DNA from 2 places in the Halobacillus sp. AWM4_238 genome. Region 2 is predicted to be linked to the other one. Evidence: a T-box and tRNA genes for the amino acid it is inferred to sense, from the RefSeq annotation. Region 2 holds a T-box; the other holds one or more tRNA genes.
The links. The T-box of region 2 lies ahead of serS (serine--tRNA ligase). A T-box ahead of a tRNA ligase gene usually reads a tRNA of that ligase, here a tRNA-Ser.
Positions count from the first base shown of each region.

Region 1 (8,139 bases), 400 kb from region 2:
GGTACCGTCAAGGTACCGCTCTATTGGCACGGTACTTGTTCTTCCCTAACAACAGAACTTTACGATCCGAAGACCTTCATCGTTCACGCGGCGTTGCTCCGTCAGACTTTCGTCCATTGCGGAAGATTCCCTACTGCTGCCTCCCGTAGGAGTCTGGGCCGTGTCTCAGTCCCAGTGTGGCCGATCACCCTCTCAGGTCGGCTACGCATCGTCGCCTTGGTGAGCCGTTACCTCACCAACTAGCTAATGCGCCGCGGGCCCATCTGTAAGTGATAGCAAGAAGCCATCTTTCAACTTTCCTTCATGCGAAAGAAAGTATTACCCGGCATTAGCCCCGGTTTCCCGGGGTTATTCCGATCTTACAGGCAGGTTGCCCACGTGTTACTCACCCGTCCGCCGCTCGTTCCACGAGCTTCACCCCGAAGGGATCCACTCGCTTCCCGCGCTCGACTTGCATGTATTAGGCACGCCGCCAGCGTTCGTCCTGAGCCAGGATCAAACTCTCCATAAAAGTTAAGTTTGACTTGCTCATTTGCACACCGAATGTGCTTTGTTTCAAATTCCTTCTATAAAGAAGAAATGTTTTGACGTACTGGTTGGTTCGTTCAGTTTTCAAAGATCAAATGAATCATGGTGGGCCTGAGTGGACTTGAACCACCGACCTCACGCTTATCAGGCGTGCGCTCTAACCAACTGAGCTACAGGCCCCGATGACATTCAATAAAATGGAGCGGGTGAAGGGAATCGAACCCTCATCATCAGCTTGGAAGGCTGAGGTTTTACCACTAAACTACACCCGCAAGTGTATCAAATTGTTATTTAGGATTTCGATGGTCGGGAAGACAGGATTCGAACCTGCGACCCCTTGGTCCCAAACCAAGTGCTCTACCAAGCTGAGCTACTTCCCGTTAATGGCGCGCCCGAGAGGAGTCGAACCCCTAACCTTCTGATCCGTAGTCAGACGCTCTATCCAATTGAGCTACGGGCGCATTAAAAAAGCGACATTTATTATCTTAACATCTTTTGTGTGTTGACGCAAGTACTTTTTTTAAAAAAGTTGGTGCGGCCGAGAGGACTTGAACCTCCACGGGATTACCTCCCACTAGGCCCTCAACCTAGCGCGTCTGCCGATTCCGCCACGACCGCAAAATTGCTGTAGTAAACAATGGGATGCTGATCATGATAATTGGATAATGCGGGTGGAGGGACTTGAACCCCCACGCCGTGAAGCACTAGATCCTAAATCTAGCGTGTCTGCCAATTCCACCACACCCGCATAATAAATGGTGAGCCATGAAGGATTCGAACCTTCGACCCTCTGATTAAAAGTCAGATGCTCTACCAGCTGAGCTAATGGCTCCTTTTAAAGGAATCTGTAACACTCAATGACGTTGTTGTTTTTTGAAGCACAAGAAACATCATATAACTTATTCAGCTTTTTGTCAACTCTTTTTTGAAAAGAAAATGGCTGGGCCAGCTGGATTCGAACCAGCGCATGACGGTACCAAAAACCGTTGCCTTACCGCTTGGCTATGGCCCAAAAAGAGTGGCGGTCCGGACGGGACTCGAACCCGCGACCTCCTGCGTGACAGGCAGGCATTCTAACCAACTGAACTACCGGACCTCTATAAGGTTAAGTGACCCGTACGGGATTCGAACCCGTGTTACCGCCGTGAAAGGGCGGTGTCTTAACCACTTGACCAACGGGCCAAAAATAAATGGCGGAGAAGGAGGGATTTGAACCCTCGCGCCGCTTACGCGACCTACACCCTTAGCAGGGGCGCCTCTTCAGCCACTTGAGTACTTCTCCGTGATGGCTCCAACGGTAGGATTCGAACCTACGACCGATCGGTTAACAGCCGATTGCTCTACCACTGAGCTACGTTGGAATAGTTCGTAATGTCCGTTGCTGTTTATCAGCGACGTTTTATATCTTATAACATTTTGTCCGCGGTGTCAAACCTTTTTTTCATGAATATTTAAGTCGTTTTTCATGTGTTTTTGGCTTGTTTTGTTAGGACTTACCTAATTTAACATGTGGTGAATCTTTCGTCAATGGAAAATTTACTTCTTTTTTATATTGCCTTTACATTTCCCACAACCGAAGCGTTTCGTGTCCACCCTTCTTTTCCGCTTGTATGTTTGTCCGCATTTTGTACAAACATAGTGGTGGAAGTTCCCTCTTTTTTCAGAAGGTAAAGGTGAACAATGTCTTGGGGAACCTGTTTCTTTTAATAATGCCTTGAACTCAGGATCACGATGCCCAAAACCTTTCCCTTCAATATGAAGGTGATAATGACAAAGTTCATGTTTAATGATGCCTTCTAATTCGACACCATCTAATTCTACTATATACTTCGGATTGATTTCAATCACTTTTTTAGAAGGAATGTATCTTCCTCCTGTCGTCCGAAGACGAGAATTGAAGTATACATCATGAGCAAAAGGCTTGTCAAAATGTTTTTTTGATAATTCGTCTGTCCATTGCTGCAATTCCTGATCTGTCATAGGAACACCTCCCTTGTCTTTTGCATACTGTATCATAAGAATGAAAAAAGTTGAATATGAAGGAGATGACTTCTTATGCCCTCCTGGTTGAAGAACCAAATGACAAAAGCATTCTTGAACAAAGACAAATATCAGATAAAAATGCTGAATCAATGCTGGTATTACTATCAGCATCTACACAAATAAAAAACTACCCGGAAAGAATCTCTCTCCAGGCAGTTTCATATAGAATCACCCTTGATTGATCATGGTCAAAGCAATCCTCTGTTTTTGTACATCCACTTGATCCACCCAAACGGTAACAACGTCCCCTACCGCTACTACGTCCATGGGGTGTTTTACAAACTTGTTGGCAAGCTTTGAGATATGGACAAGCCCATCTTGTTTCACACCAATATCTACGAAAGCACCGAAGTCCACAACATTTCTTACAGTTCCTTCCATCTCCATCCCCTGCTCTAAATCTTCCATTGAAAGAACATTTGTTTTCAACAATGGCTTAGGCAGGTCATCCCTTGGGTCCCGGCCAGGTTGAACGAGTGATTTCACAATATCCTGCAGTGTCAGTTCACCAATGTCCAGCTGTTCAGCTACCGAAGATATGTCCACATTTTTCAATTCTTCTGCTAATTGATCCGTTCCGATATCTCCCGTGGTAAATCCGAATTTCTTCAAAAGTTCCCTTGTCGCTTTGTAACTCTCCGGGTGGATCGGAGTGCGATCAAGAGGTTCTTTCCCATCTAGTATTCGCAAGAAACCAATACTTTGCTCAAATGTCTTTGCACCTAAGCGCGGAATATCTTTGAGTTCGGATCGCTTTGTAAACTTTCCAAGCTCCTCTCTCTTTTTCACTACATTGTTCGCAACCGTTTTACTTAGCCCAGATACATATTGCAATAAAGATGAGGATGCTGTATTCACATTCACTCCTACCTGGTTTACCGCCGTCTCAACAACGAACGTCAACGATTCATTCAGTTTTTTCTGAGTTACATCATGCTGGTATTGACCAACACCGATTGATTTTGGATCGATTTTCACGAGCTCTGCCAGTGGGTCTTGGACACGACGTGCTATAGATACTGCACTTCGTTCTTCTACTTGGAAATCAGGAAATTCTTCACGTGCAAGTTTCGACGCTGAGTACACGCTGGCCCCAGCTTCATTCACGATCATATAAGAGGCTTTCAGTTGATGCTTTTGGATCATATCTGCAATAAACTGTTCCGTTTCTCTGGAAGCTGTACCATTACCGATAGCCATTAGCTCAATGTCATACTGATCCATAAAGGAAAGGATCTTTTTCTCCGCTCCTGCCGTATCGTTCTTAGGTGCTGTTGGATAGATGACTCCAATATCCAACACCTTGCCGGTTTCGTCCACGACGGCAAGTTTACAACCAGTACGGTAGGCAGGGTCTACACCGAGAACCACTTTCCCTTTCAAAGGAGGCTGGAGTAAAAGGTTTCGCAAGTTACTTGAGAAAACTTCAATTGCCTGCTCCTCTGCCTGTTCGGATAATGCCCCCCGGATCTCTCTTTCAACAGATGGCTGAATTAATCGTTTATAACTGTCTTGGATCGCTTCTTCCAAAATAGAACGGATTCTTCCAACGGTGTGGCGTTTAATGACATTCCTCTCCAGGAATTGAACAATAGCTTCCTCTGGAGGCTGAACAGACACTTTAATGACCTCTTCTTTCTCCCCACGGTTAAGAGCAAGCACACGGTGGGAAACGATAGACCGAACAGGTTCTTGGTAATCATAATACATTTCAAAAATGCCCTTTTCGTCTTTATCTGCTTTCTTTTCAGAGGAAGAGATGACACCTTTGTCGTGTGTTTGCTTTCTAATCTTCTCTCGATATGTAGGGTCATCTGAAATCCATTCGGCAATAATATCGTTCACACCTGCCTGGACATCTTCAACTGTATTCAATTCGTGTTCATCAGAAAAGAAGTCTTTGGCTTCTGTCTCAAAGTCAATGTTCTGTTGTTCCCAAACTTGAATCGCGAGAGGCTCCAGCCCTTTTTCCTTGGCAACTGTTGCTCTTGTACGACGCTTTTGCTTATAAGGTCGGTACAAGTCTTCCACCTTTTGCAATTTTTCAGCGGATTCAATTTGATGGCGTAAGTCTTCCGTCAGTTTGCCCTGTTCATCAATGAGGCGAATGACTTCTTCCTTCCGTTGAACAAGATTCGATACGTAGTTCCATTGATCTTCAATTTCTTTGATTTGTACTTCATCCAATCCACCTGTCAGTTCTTTTCTGTAACGGGCGATAAACGGAACGGTATTTCCTTCTTCAAGCAGTTCAATCACTTGCTTGATTGTCTGATCTTTCAATTTCGTCTGTTTAGCTACGAGCTTCATAAGCTCGGTATTTTTATTTGCTTCACTCAACAAAATGACCTCCTTCAATGACGTCTCATCCATTGTATCAAATTTAAAAATAGAATACTTAAAGACTCCGCGCGTTGCATCTATGTATTTAATTAAAGCTCCCTTTTCTTGAAGACTCAGTTTCGAGGCGTTTGTAAGAATTTAGGGGCTCCGGGAAACCGTTCGCTTTCCATGGGGCGGGCGGTGAACCTCCTCAGGCTACGCCTTCCGGGGTCTCACCTGTCCCACACGTCCCATAGGAGTCTCACCGTTTCCCTCCGCCCCTTGACCATAAGAGGATCTCGAAACTATTTCCTGGTTAAGCTGCTTTACCTACAAAGAGTGGAGGATGTTAACTTCCATGGACTATTCTGGATATGAAGCGTGGTATAGAGCTCATTATGCCTACAACACCAATGTAGTAAAGGAAACTCTTCCCTCCTACGCGGGCATTAAACGCTATGTATCGAGCTTTTATGCCCTGAATACCCGACATAAAGAGGTTGTTATTCTCCTCTTTATTCATTAATATAATTTTCCAGAAGTGATTTCGAGAGACTTCCATGGCAAAGGGGCGGAGGGGAATGGGGAGACTCCTGCGGGAAAAAGTGCATGGTGAGACCCCACAGGACGCAATCCGAGGAGGCTCACCGCGCTCCCGCGGAAAGCGAGTCATTCCCCGAAGCCCCCATCCACTCAACAAAAGTCTCGAAATCAAGTCTTCCACAATCCTGCCATTTACTTTAATAAAATAAGACGATCGTTCAGACAAAAACAATAAAACCCTTCATTCTACCTGTTGGTTTGAATGAAGGGTTTTAATTATAAGCTATAGCAATCAGTGTAATATCGTCATCACGTGATTGACCGTATAATTCTTTATAGTGTTGAGTAATTTGCTCAACGTCTTTGGAATGAGTAAACTTTGAAGACAGACGACGGTCATTGACTCCGTCTGAAAACATAAGAAACACCATCCCTTTCTGCACAGTCCCACGAGAGATTCTGAGCCTTCGTGGATATCCTGATAGGTAACCAGCAAGTGGAATGTTTCGATTGCGTTTTCCATCAGGATCCACGGTGATGACTCCGATGTTACCAATCGATGAATAAGAGTAGGTAAGAGCTTTAAAATCTATCTTTAAAATCCCGAGAACAACTCCTCGTTTCCCTACCAACACTTCATTGCATTTTTTTACAAGGGCTTCTAATGTTAGATCAGGATGTTCCTCTATCACTTCCATAACCGCCTTGGATGATTCGCGGGCCATTTCGCCACTTCCGAGACCGTCGGCAAGCGCACAAAGGAATGAATCCTCTGTTTCCTTATAGAAATAGCTATCTCCGCAATAATAATTCCCTTTTTTGGCTTTTTGGAAAATTGATAAGTCCACCCGTTTATTCTCCTTTTCCACTAGAATACCTCGACAGACTCAGACTGCAAGGCTTCTCTCAGCTTCCTCAATGCTCTCCTCTGCAAACGGGATACGTGCATTTGGGAAATTCCCAATCGTTCACCTGTATCTTTTTGACTCATATTTTCAAAGTACGTGCATTGCAGGATTTCCTGTTCACGTTCGCTGAGAATCGGCAGAATCTTCTCTAGAAGCATTCTCTGATCAATGTTGGAATAGCCGTCTTCCTGGTTTCCAATTAAATCAAGAATAGTGACGGTACTTCCATCAGAATCTGCTTCAATTTTACGGTCAACAGAAAGAGCTTTGTAACTTTTGCCCATTTCCATCGTCTCCAGAACATCTTCTTCCGATACTTCTAACTCATCCGCGATTTCTTTAACGGATGGAGAGCGCTGCAGTGTATTCGTCAGCTCTTCCGATACTTTCTTGATTTTAGGCCCAAGCTCTTTAATTCTACGAGGGACGTGGACGCTCCATGTTTTGTCACGAATGAAGCGTTTGATTTCCCCAATGATCGTAGGAATGGCAAACGACTCAAAAGACTTTCCGAATTCGGCATCATACCTTCTGATAGCCGCTAACAATCCAAGCATGCCGACTTGAACCAAGTCTTCATGGATGGTGCTGTTTTTTGAGTATTTACGAGCAATGGATTCTACAAGATCCTTATATACGAGAACGACCTTCTCCTGAATCTCTTCATCTCTTGGATTTTCTTGTAGATGGGCGATCCATTCATATACTTCTTCATTGTGGTGTTGTGATTTGGTCGCCATCTTGACCCACCCCGGTTTCATGGAGATATTTTGTCATAAGGACAATGACTCCATATTTGCTATTGATTTCAACTTTGTCCATCAGAGCGTCAATGAGAAACAGGCCAAAGCCTCCTTCACGCAGTTCTTCAATATCATCATCCTGCTTGTAAGGACCGATATCCTCCTTGATCTCACCAAGGTTAAAGCTTCCACCGTGGTCAGCAACCATGACTTCAAGTCTGTCCTGATAAACACCGAAACCGATGGTGATTTCACCCTCCCCTGTTTCTTTGTAGGCATGTTTTACACCATTGGTAATGGCCTCTGAAATGGCTACTTTCAAATCTTCAATATCTTCATAAGTGAATCCCATCCGGTTGGCAATCCCTGATATGCTCAGGCGCACAACACCAATGTATTCCGCTTTGGCAGGTATCTTCACTTCAACAAAATCAAATGGTTCCATGTTTACATTCCACCTTGCACTGTAGACTCGATGTTCATGATTTCAGTCAATCCCGTAATCTTGAAGAGACGGTAAACACGGTCCTGCATATGGACAAGGCGCATCTTCGATTCATGCTCCTTCGTCGATTTCAATGCACTAATGAATACACCAAGACCTGTGGAATCCATGTAATTCACATCTTGAAAATCCACTTCTACCACCTGGCCTTTTTCTTTCGTCAACGGCAGCAATGTATCCTTTAATTTGGGTGCTGTGAATGCGTCCACCTCTCCGGTAAGAACGACATTTGAAACCCCTTCATTGTTCGTAACATCTATAGATAAATTCATCATAATCCCTCCCAATGTTTCCTAAAAAAACGCGTTACATGATCTGTACCCTTCATGATCATTCATTAAACGTTTCTTCGTAAAATAATCAGTGTGAAATCATCTCTCAGCTGGAAGTCCTGCAGACGCTCAAAATGTTTATACACTTGATCCACAATTCCCTGTGCCGGAAGATGGGAATACTGTTTGATGACATGTAGGATCTCTTCCTGATCGATGAAACGGTCTCCTTGCCTGCATTCGGTTACACCGTCAGTCAGAAGGATAATCATATC
Region 1 is NZ_JBSWSY010000002.1:3,431,489-3,439,627, reverse strand. It holds rRNA gene ACXACN_RS17200 (16S ribosomal RNA) at 1-511, opposite strand, end outside; tRNA gene ACXACN_RS17195 (tRNA-Ile) at 632-708, opposite strand; tRNA gene ACXACN_RS17190 (tRNA-Gly) at 727-800, opposite strand; tRNA gene ACXACN_RS17185 (tRNA-Pro) at 832-908, opposite strand; tRNA gene ACXACN_RS17180 (tRNA-Arg) at 913-989, opposite strand; tRNA gene ACXACN_RS17175 (tRNA-Leu) at 1,059-1,146, opposite strand; tRNA gene ACXACN_RS17170 (tRNA-Leu) at 1,195-1,276, opposite strand; tRNA gene ACXACN_RS17165 (tRNA-Lys) at 1,285-1,360, opposite strand; tRNA gene ACXACN_RS17160 (tRNA-Gln) at 1,466-1,540, opposite strand; tRNA gene ACXACN_RS17155 (tRNA-Asp) at 1,548-1,624, opposite strand; tRNA gene ACXACN_RS17150 (tRNA-Glu) at 1,639-1,710, opposite strand; tRNA gene ACXACN_RS17145 (tRNA-Ser) at 1,720-1,810, opposite strand; tRNA gene ACXACN_RS17140 (tRNA-Asn) at 1,815-1,889, opposite strand; gene ACXACN_RS17135 (SprT family protein) at 2,065-2,508, opposite strand; gene cmpA (cortex morphogenetic protein CmpA) at 2,584-2,694, shown strand; gene ACXACN_RS17125 (Tex family protein) at 2,740-4,881, opposite strand; gene ACXACN_RS17120 (PP2C family serine/threonine-protein phosphatase) at 5,709-6,284, opposite strand; gene sigB (RNA polymerase sigma factor SigB) at 6,305-7,084, opposite strand; gene rsbW (anti-sigma B factor RsbW) at 7,056-7,532, opposite strand; gene ACXACN_RS17105 (STAS domain-containing protein) at 7,535-7,864, opposite strand; gene ACXACN_RS17100 (SpoIIE family protein phosphatase) at 7,930-8,139, opposite strand, start outside.
Region 1: it has a tRNA-Ser gene. The T-box ahead of serS (serine--tRNA ligase) is inferred to sense a tRNA for this amino acid. The anticodon was not compared.

Region 2 (8,139 bases):
GAACTTCTGGTACAATGACCGTTCCATCTTCCTGCTGATAATTTTCAAGGATAGCTGCAACGGTACGACCGATGGCTAAACCAGAACCATTCAATGTGTGTACGAATTCAGGCTTGCCTTTTTCTTCTCTGCGGAAACGGATGCCTGCACGGCGCGCTTGGAAATCTTCAAAGTTTGAGCAAGAGCTGATTTCACGGTAGGTTTCCTGGCTCGGGATCCACACTTCGATGTCATATTTCTTAGCTGCTGTGAATCCTAAATCTCCTGTGCACATGCTCATCACACGATAAGGAAGCTTTAATAGTTCCAGGACTTTTTCTGCGTGGCCCGTCAGCTCTTCTAATACACCATAAGAATCTTCAGGCTTTGCCAGCTGCACAAGCTCGACTTTATTGAATTGGTGCTGACGAATCAATCCTCTTGTATCCCGGCCGGCAGATCCAGCTTCAGAACGGAAATTCGTGCTGAAGGCTACGAACTTTTGTGGAAGGTCTTCAGCAGACAGGATTTCTTCTCTGTGGAAATTTGTCACGGGTACCTCGGCTGTTGGTACGAGGAAATAATCCCAGCCTTCAATTTTAAACGCGTCTTCTTCGAATTTCGGTAATTGACCTGTACCTGTCATCGCTGTGCGGTTAACCATTTGTGGCGTCAGCATTTCCTCATAGCCATGTTCATCGGCATGCAGGTCCATCATGAAATTCAATAAGGCACGTTCCAGCCTGGCACCTAGTCCTTTATAAAATACGAAACGGCTTCCTGTCACCTTGGACGCCCTTTCAAAATCAAGGATGCCTAAATCTGTCGCTACATCCCAGTGAGGCTTCGCTTCAAAATTGAAGGTCGGGATCTCCCCTGCTTTTCGTGCTTCGATGTTGTCTTCTTCATCTCCACCGACAGGTACACTTTCGTGAGGGATATTCGGAATGGATAAGAGAAGTGTTTCAAGTCTCTCTTCTACTTCTTTCAGCTCGGTATCAAGAGTTTTAATTCGGTCGCCGACTTCGCGCATTTCTTTAATTTTATCATCTGCGTCTTCCTTCGCTTTTTTCAGCTGGGAAATTTCCTTAGATACTTCATTACGCTTCGCTTTCAATTCCTCTGTTTCCTGAATCAACTCACGGCGCTTGCTGTCCAAGTCACCGAACGCATCTAAGTCCGAGAGGTCTTCCCCGCGGTTTTGCAGTTTCCCTTTGACTTCATCAAAGTTCTGACGTAAATATTTCATGTCCAACATGTTTACTTCCTCCTTCATTTGATCTATGTTTATTAATTTTACTCATACGCTTATAAGCGGCTTCGTCATAATCCTTTTTCAAGGAATGATCGTTTAGTGGACGGTTTACTTTCCGTATCCAATAAACCCAAACAATGATCTCGAAACCCGCTGTAAACAAAAAGCTCCCGTCCCTAAAATAGGGACGAGAGCTTTGGTTTATGCTTCCCGCGATACCACCCAAGTTGAAGGTACATGTGACCTTCCGGCTTCACTCATAACGGTGAGTACCGGTCTGACTTACTGCATTCAGTCAGACACTCGAGGATGGATTCACATGGCTTCTCCGTCAGTTCACACCAGCCACTGACTCTCTTAGAGAAGAAGGGACATGTTACTATTTCCTGTCATCGCGTTTATTTATCGTTTGTGTTACATAAGATTAGCGGATTCAGAATTATAATGCAAGTGTTTTTTTAGCTTCTTCCACCATTTGAACAAAGTGAGCGGTTAAACGATGGTCATCCGTCAATTCCGGATGGAAGGAGCAGGCTAAATAATGGCCTTCCTGAGCGGCTACAATATGGCCGTCGTAGCGGGCCAACACGTTCGTATTTTCTCCTACCCCTTCAATATAAGGAGCACGGATGAAAACGGCATTGAATCCTTCTGCCACGCCTTCTATATCAAGATCGGCTTCAAAGCTTTCGCGCTGACGTCCAAAAGCGTTACGACGCACTTTTATATCCATGACCCCTAAATGGACATCATAAGAACCATCGATTTCCGATGCGAGTAAGATGAGCCCTGCGCACGTACCGAAGATCGGTTTGCCGCTTTTTCCGAATTGTCGGATGGGTTCTAGAAATTCATACTTATCGATCAGTCTGCGGATGGTCGTACTTTCGCCACCAGGGATAATTAAGCCATCGATCTCATTCAGCTGTTCTGTCCTTTTGACAACGACAGCACTTGCTCCTGCCGCTTCGACTGAACGCACATGCTCACGGAAAGCTCCTTGCAGGCCTAGTACACCGATAGTAGTCATGCTGCATTCTCCTTTGCTTACTGGCTGCGATCTTGCATACGCTGTTCAGGAGTAAGAGTGGACATTTCCATCCCCTTCATGGCTGTTCCAAGACCTTTAGACAATTCACCAATCAACTTGTAATCGTCATAATGTGTCGTTGCTTCAACGATTGCACGTGCAAACTTTTCAGGATTGTTGGATTTGAAAATTCCAGATCCAACAAATACCCCATCTGCTCCAAGCTGCATCATCAAAGCTGCATCCGCTGGAGTTGCGATACCGCCAGCAGCGAAGTTTACAACAGGCAGACGACCTTCTTCACGGATCTCCATCAATAGATCGAATGGAGCACCATTATCTTTGGCATAGACCATCACTTCATCTTCTGAAAGTCCACGAAGGTGACGAATCTGAGACTGAACTTGGCGCATATGGCTGACAGCCTCTACAATGTTCCCTGTTCCCGGTTCACCTTTTGTACGAAGCATGGATGCACCTTCACGGATACGACGTGTCGCTTCACCGAGATTACGGCAGCCACATACGAACGGAACCGTGTACTCATCTTTTTTGATGTGATAGATTTCATCAGCTGGAGTAAGAACTTCACTCTCATCGATATAATCAACGCCCATCGCTTCAAGGACACGTGCTTCTGTAATATGCCCAATACGAGCTTTGGCCATAACTGGAATTGAAACAGCATTCATCACTTCTTCAACAATCGTAGGATCAGCCATTCGAGCAACTCCGCCTGCTGCGCGGATATCTGCTGGAACACGTTCAAGAGCCATTACGGCTACTGCTCCCGCTTCTTCAGCGATTTTCGCTTGTTCTGCGTTTACGACGTCCATAATGACGCCACCTTTTTGCATTTCTGCCATGCCGCGTTTTACGCGATCCGTACCTGTTTGTGCCATGTTGATTCCTCCCTAACAGCTATATTAATGTAAGCATTTATATTGAATCATAGATTCTTATCCTCTATTGTAACGCATTACTATATTAAATCCTACTGGTTATATAGGGATTTTTTCACCTAAAACCAGCCTTTAACCATGTCGACTGCGCCTGTGAAGATATCACTGAAAAATTCACCAATGGCACCAAGGGTAAGCATGAACCAGTTTGCTTTTTCTACACTGGAAGAAGTAACAATCTCGACGGTTTGTCCACCATCAGAAAGAATATTGCCATAATCCTCTTCGCCGTTGTACACAAGCTTCGCTGTCCCTACTTTTTGCCCTTTTTCTACTGGGGCGACTAAGTTGCCTTCATCATCCAGCTGGTCCTCAGAGATGTTGAACTGGATTTCATATTGATCTTCTTCTCCGTTTTTAACAAGCGTGCTCAGTGCCGCACTCGTTTCAATTGCCACTCCATCTTCTTTTCCTTTTGCAACGGTGAGCGTGGACTCCTCTTCAGGAGTTGCTCCTGCTGCAAAAAGCTCTTGACGATCAAATTGGTTGAAACCGTAATCTAGAAGCTGTTTGGTTTGATTGAAACGGGAAGCTCTGGAATCTGATTTCATGACGACTGAAATGAATCGTTGCCCATCTCGTTCTGCTGTTCCTGTAAACGTGTTTTGCGCAAGTTCTGTGTAGCCTGTCTTCAATCCGTCCATTCCTTGGTACTCGAACTGCTGCAAGTTTTGCCCTGGCATACCCGGAAGCATCCAATTCCAGTTCGTCACGGTTTGTCCAGCAAAATCAAGCGTCGGTTTGCTTGAGATTTCAAGTGCTTCCGGATAATCGTTCGTTAAGTGATAAGCGAGCAGTGCTGCCGACTTAGCTGAAAGCATATTCGTTGCTTCAGGATCTGTTCCTTCAGGATAATTGTCTCCCAAGTGGGAGTTATTCAGTCCTGTGGAGTTCACGAAGTCATAATCAGGCAGACCCATTTCTTCTGCTTTTTCATTCATCATCTGAACAAATTCGCCTTCGCTTCCAGCAATTAATTCAGTAAGAGCAATGGTTGTCGCATTATCTGAGTTAATGGCCATTGCTTCGTACAGTTCACGAACAGTATATTGTTCATCCAACTTGAGGCCGACTCCTGAGAATTCAGGATTCGCCGATATATCATAAGCATATTGACTAATTTGTGTCGTTGTATCCCAGCTGATCTGCCCTTCCTCAATCGCTTCCATGACAAGATATTCGGTCATCATCTTCGTCATGCTGGCAGGAGGTAAGGTCAAATCTGCCTCTTTTTCAAATAAAATCTTTCCGGTTTCCGCGTCCACGAGTATTGCCGATTCTGCGCCAACATCTACGCTTGCGTATGTATGTCCAGGATTCATGGACACAGCAAAGAACCCCATAAGCAATGCCACCATCAAGGCCATAGATGTTTTTAATCTTTGTGTCAACTTTCTCAACCTCCACCCTTAAAATATGCATCTTTGTTATTTTATCACATGCGTATATAAAAGAATAGACAGGGAAAAGTCCCTGTCTATCACTTTTTATACGGGTCAAACGGAGTAGTTTGGCGCTTCTTTTGTAATTTGAACATCATGCGGGTGGCTCTCTCTTAAGCCAGCCCCTGTAATTCTAGTAAACTGCGCTTCTGTTCGTAGGGCATGAATCGTTGATGTTCCACAATATCCCATACCAGAGCGTAGGCCACCGAGAAGTTGATGAATGGAGTCAGCCAATGGTCCTTTGTATGGCATACGTCCTTCGATCCCTTCCGGCACAAGTTTCTTCGCTTCCTGCTCGTTTTGGAAGTAACGATCCTTGGACCCGGATTCCATGGCCCCGACAGATCCCATTCCCCGGTATACTTTGAACCGGCGGCCCTGGAAGATTTCTGTTTCGCCAGGGCTTTCGGATACGCCTGCAAGCAAGCTTCCGAGCATAACGGCATGTCCGCCTGCAGCAATAGCTTTCACAATATCACCAGAATACTTGATTCCCCCGTCGGCAATGACAGGCTTATTGTATTTCTCCGCCTCTTTCGCACAGTCGTAAACAGCCGTAATTTGAGGAACGCCGACACCAGCAACGACACGCGTCGTACAAATCGACCCTGGTCCAATTCCGACTTTGATCACGTCTGCGCCCGCTTCAATCAATTCTCTCGTTGCTTCTGCTGTCGCGACGTTTCCTGCGATAATATTCACTTCCGGATGACGGTCACGGATGCGCTTCACCTGCTCAATTACACCCTGTGAATGGCCATGAGCGGTATCCACGACAAGAGCATCTACCCCGGCTTCCACTAATTTATCAATCCGTGTCATAGCGTCTGCTGTTACACCGACAGCTGCGGCACAAAGAAGACGGCCTTGTTCATCTTTCGCTGATAAAGGAAATTCGATCACTTTCTCGATATCTTTTATAGTAATCAAACCTTTAAGGATCCCATTGTTATCTACCATCGGAAGCTTTTCAATCTTATACTTCTGCAAGATTTTCTCTGCTTCATCCAACGTCGTCCCTACAGGAGCTGTCACAAGGTCTTCACTTGTCATGACGTCACTGATTTGGATGGAATAATCTTCGATAAAGCGGAGGTCACGGTTGGTGATAATTCCGACAAGTTTTTGTTCTTCCACGTTATTAACAATCGGCACACCGGAAATACGGAATTTCCCCATTAAATGTTCCGCATCAAATACTTGGTGTTCCGGAGTCAAAAAGAACGGATTCGTAATGACGCCGCTTTCGGATCGTTTCACTCGGTCCACGTGTTCCGCTTGCTCTTCAATCGACATGTTCTTGTGAATGACACCAAGCCCTCCCTGTCGTGCCATACCGATCGCCAATTCAGCTTCTGTGACCGTATCCATTCCAGCACTGAGAATCGGCATATTCAGACGTAAGGTGGGAGACAACTCTGTCGCCAGTGAAACATCACGCGGCAATACATCGGACTTTGCAGGCAAAAGTAACACATCGTCAAACGTTAAACCTTCTTTTTTAAACTTGTCTTCACGCATGCTTGACCTCTCCTTTTCTTCTTAAAATAGTTTGGGTGAAAGTGGGTAAAATAAGTGGTATATTCGCGAAACACCATTTCTTATTGTTATTTACAATACGACAATGGTCGTGCTTTTTCAACCATAAAAAAATGGAGGGGAATTCCTTTTATGTTAGAAAGGAGGAGCTTACTTTGCACTCCACGGAACCGATTCTCACTTACCTTCAAGTGACCGCACATACAAGACCCTTTTTGTTTTCCTGTTATGAAAAAATAAACCATTCAAGAGCTGAGCATCATGCCTTCAATAATGCAGAGCGATTCATTCACGGCCTCACCCTTGGTCAGGATTATTGGTCAACGGCTTTACATACACCACTGAGTGTAAAGCCTCTTCTTTTTTATTATGGCATGAACCATTTCATTAAAAGCTGTCTGCTAACCGTTGACCCAGGGTACCCTGCAACCGCAAAAGTTCTTGCTCATGGGCTGTCGACCCGAAAAAGGAAAAAACAGCACTACCGTTTTTTAGAAGACGACATCCGTATACAACCCCACGGGTTATTTCCGCATGCCGCTGAGCATTTGTTTCAATTTTCCTCAGAAAAAACGAAGATATCCATGGATGAACTGCTTCGGCCGCTTCCTGAAATGGATGCGTTGTTTCAACTTAAAAAGCCAAACCCAATTGCAATTGAAGAGGATTGGCCTGAGTTACTAGCTTATTTCGCTGTCCTTTATAACTTGAGCATGCTCGTCCGTTATGAAGGGGAGTGGTGGGGGGAGATGGAGCAGATGAAAGATCGGGAAGATTATGTGTTCATCATTCATTTTCTAAATTCAGCTGCCGACCGAATTCCAAACATGTTCGCAACATGGTTAAAAGACCAATTCACATCCATTTCATGATGTGAATTGGTCTTTGTTCATTCAAACACTTCTACAATATGTAGATCAAGCTGTTCTTTCAGCGGGAGGATCTGCCCGTCTTCAATCAAACGTACAAGGGGTCTTGTCGGGTTCGTCTTTTCCACGAAAATAACTTCTGCTTCACGATGATCAGACAAGCGGATTTTCGTTCCCGTGGAATAACTGGTCATTTCTTTCACTAATGTACTAATCACTTTATGATCATAGCGCCCAAACTGCTCCTGCAAAATTTCTTCAAGCACTTTATATGGCGATTGTTTCCTCCGGTACATCCTTTCAGATGTCATGGCATGGTACATATCACAGACGGCGATTATCTGACTGAACGGATGAATTTTATTCTGGCTGACTCCTAAAGGGTAACCGGTCCCATCCAGCCTCTCATGATGTTGTAAAATAGCGACTTTGGCGTGTTTGCTTAAAGAGGAGATCTTTTCTACATGACGATAACTATAAGTGGGATGGTTTTTCACCATCTCATACTCCCTCTCTGTTAATGGGCCTTCTTTCCACACAATTCGTTGACTGATTTTAGACATTCCGCTATCTGCTAAGAGACCGGCCAATCCGACTTGGATCCATTCACCATAGTTGTATCCCATCTTTGAGGCCACATAACTGGATAGCAGCCCCATAGATACACTGTGATGAAAGATGTAATCGTTACTGGATGCATACTGATGAAGCGAGAAAACTTCACGACTTTTTGAATCAACGGTACGCTCTAGAAGGGGAACCATCACTTTTCGAATGATGCTCATATCCACAGGAGTTCCACCTTGCCATGAAATGAACCATTTCTTATACTCCTGCACTGCAGCTAAGTAGCATTCAAAAAATGGAAGAGTCTTCTCCTTCGTCCCCCGATCTGACAGTTGATTCTCTTCATGTTCTGAGAGATGATCAGCTAAAAAAAGCGAACCGTCTGAACGTCGGTTGGAAACTTCCACGACATCAATTTTGAATTTTTTCAGTACATCAATATGGACGGGCTGAAGGGTCGTATGTTTAGGAATAATCGGTCGACTGGTCCGTC
Region 2 is NZ_JBSWSY010000002.1:3,036,384-3,044,522, reverse strand. It holds gene serS (serine--tRNA ligase) at 1-1,237, opposite strand, end outside; T-box leader at 1,415-1,636, opposite strand; gene pdxT (pyridoxal 5'-phosphate synthase glutaminase subunit PdxT) at 1,674-2,264, opposite strand; gene pdxS (pyridoxal 5'-phosphate synthase lyase subunit PdxS) at 2,282-3,166, opposite strand; gene ACXACN_RS15030 (serine hydrolase) at 3,286-4,617, opposite strand; gene guaB (IMP dehydrogenase) at 4,723-6,192, opposite strand; gene ACXACN_RS15020 (YaaC family protein) at 6,366-7,082, shown strand; gene ACXACN_RS15015 (HD-GYP domain-containing protein) at 7,100-8,139, opposite strand, start outside.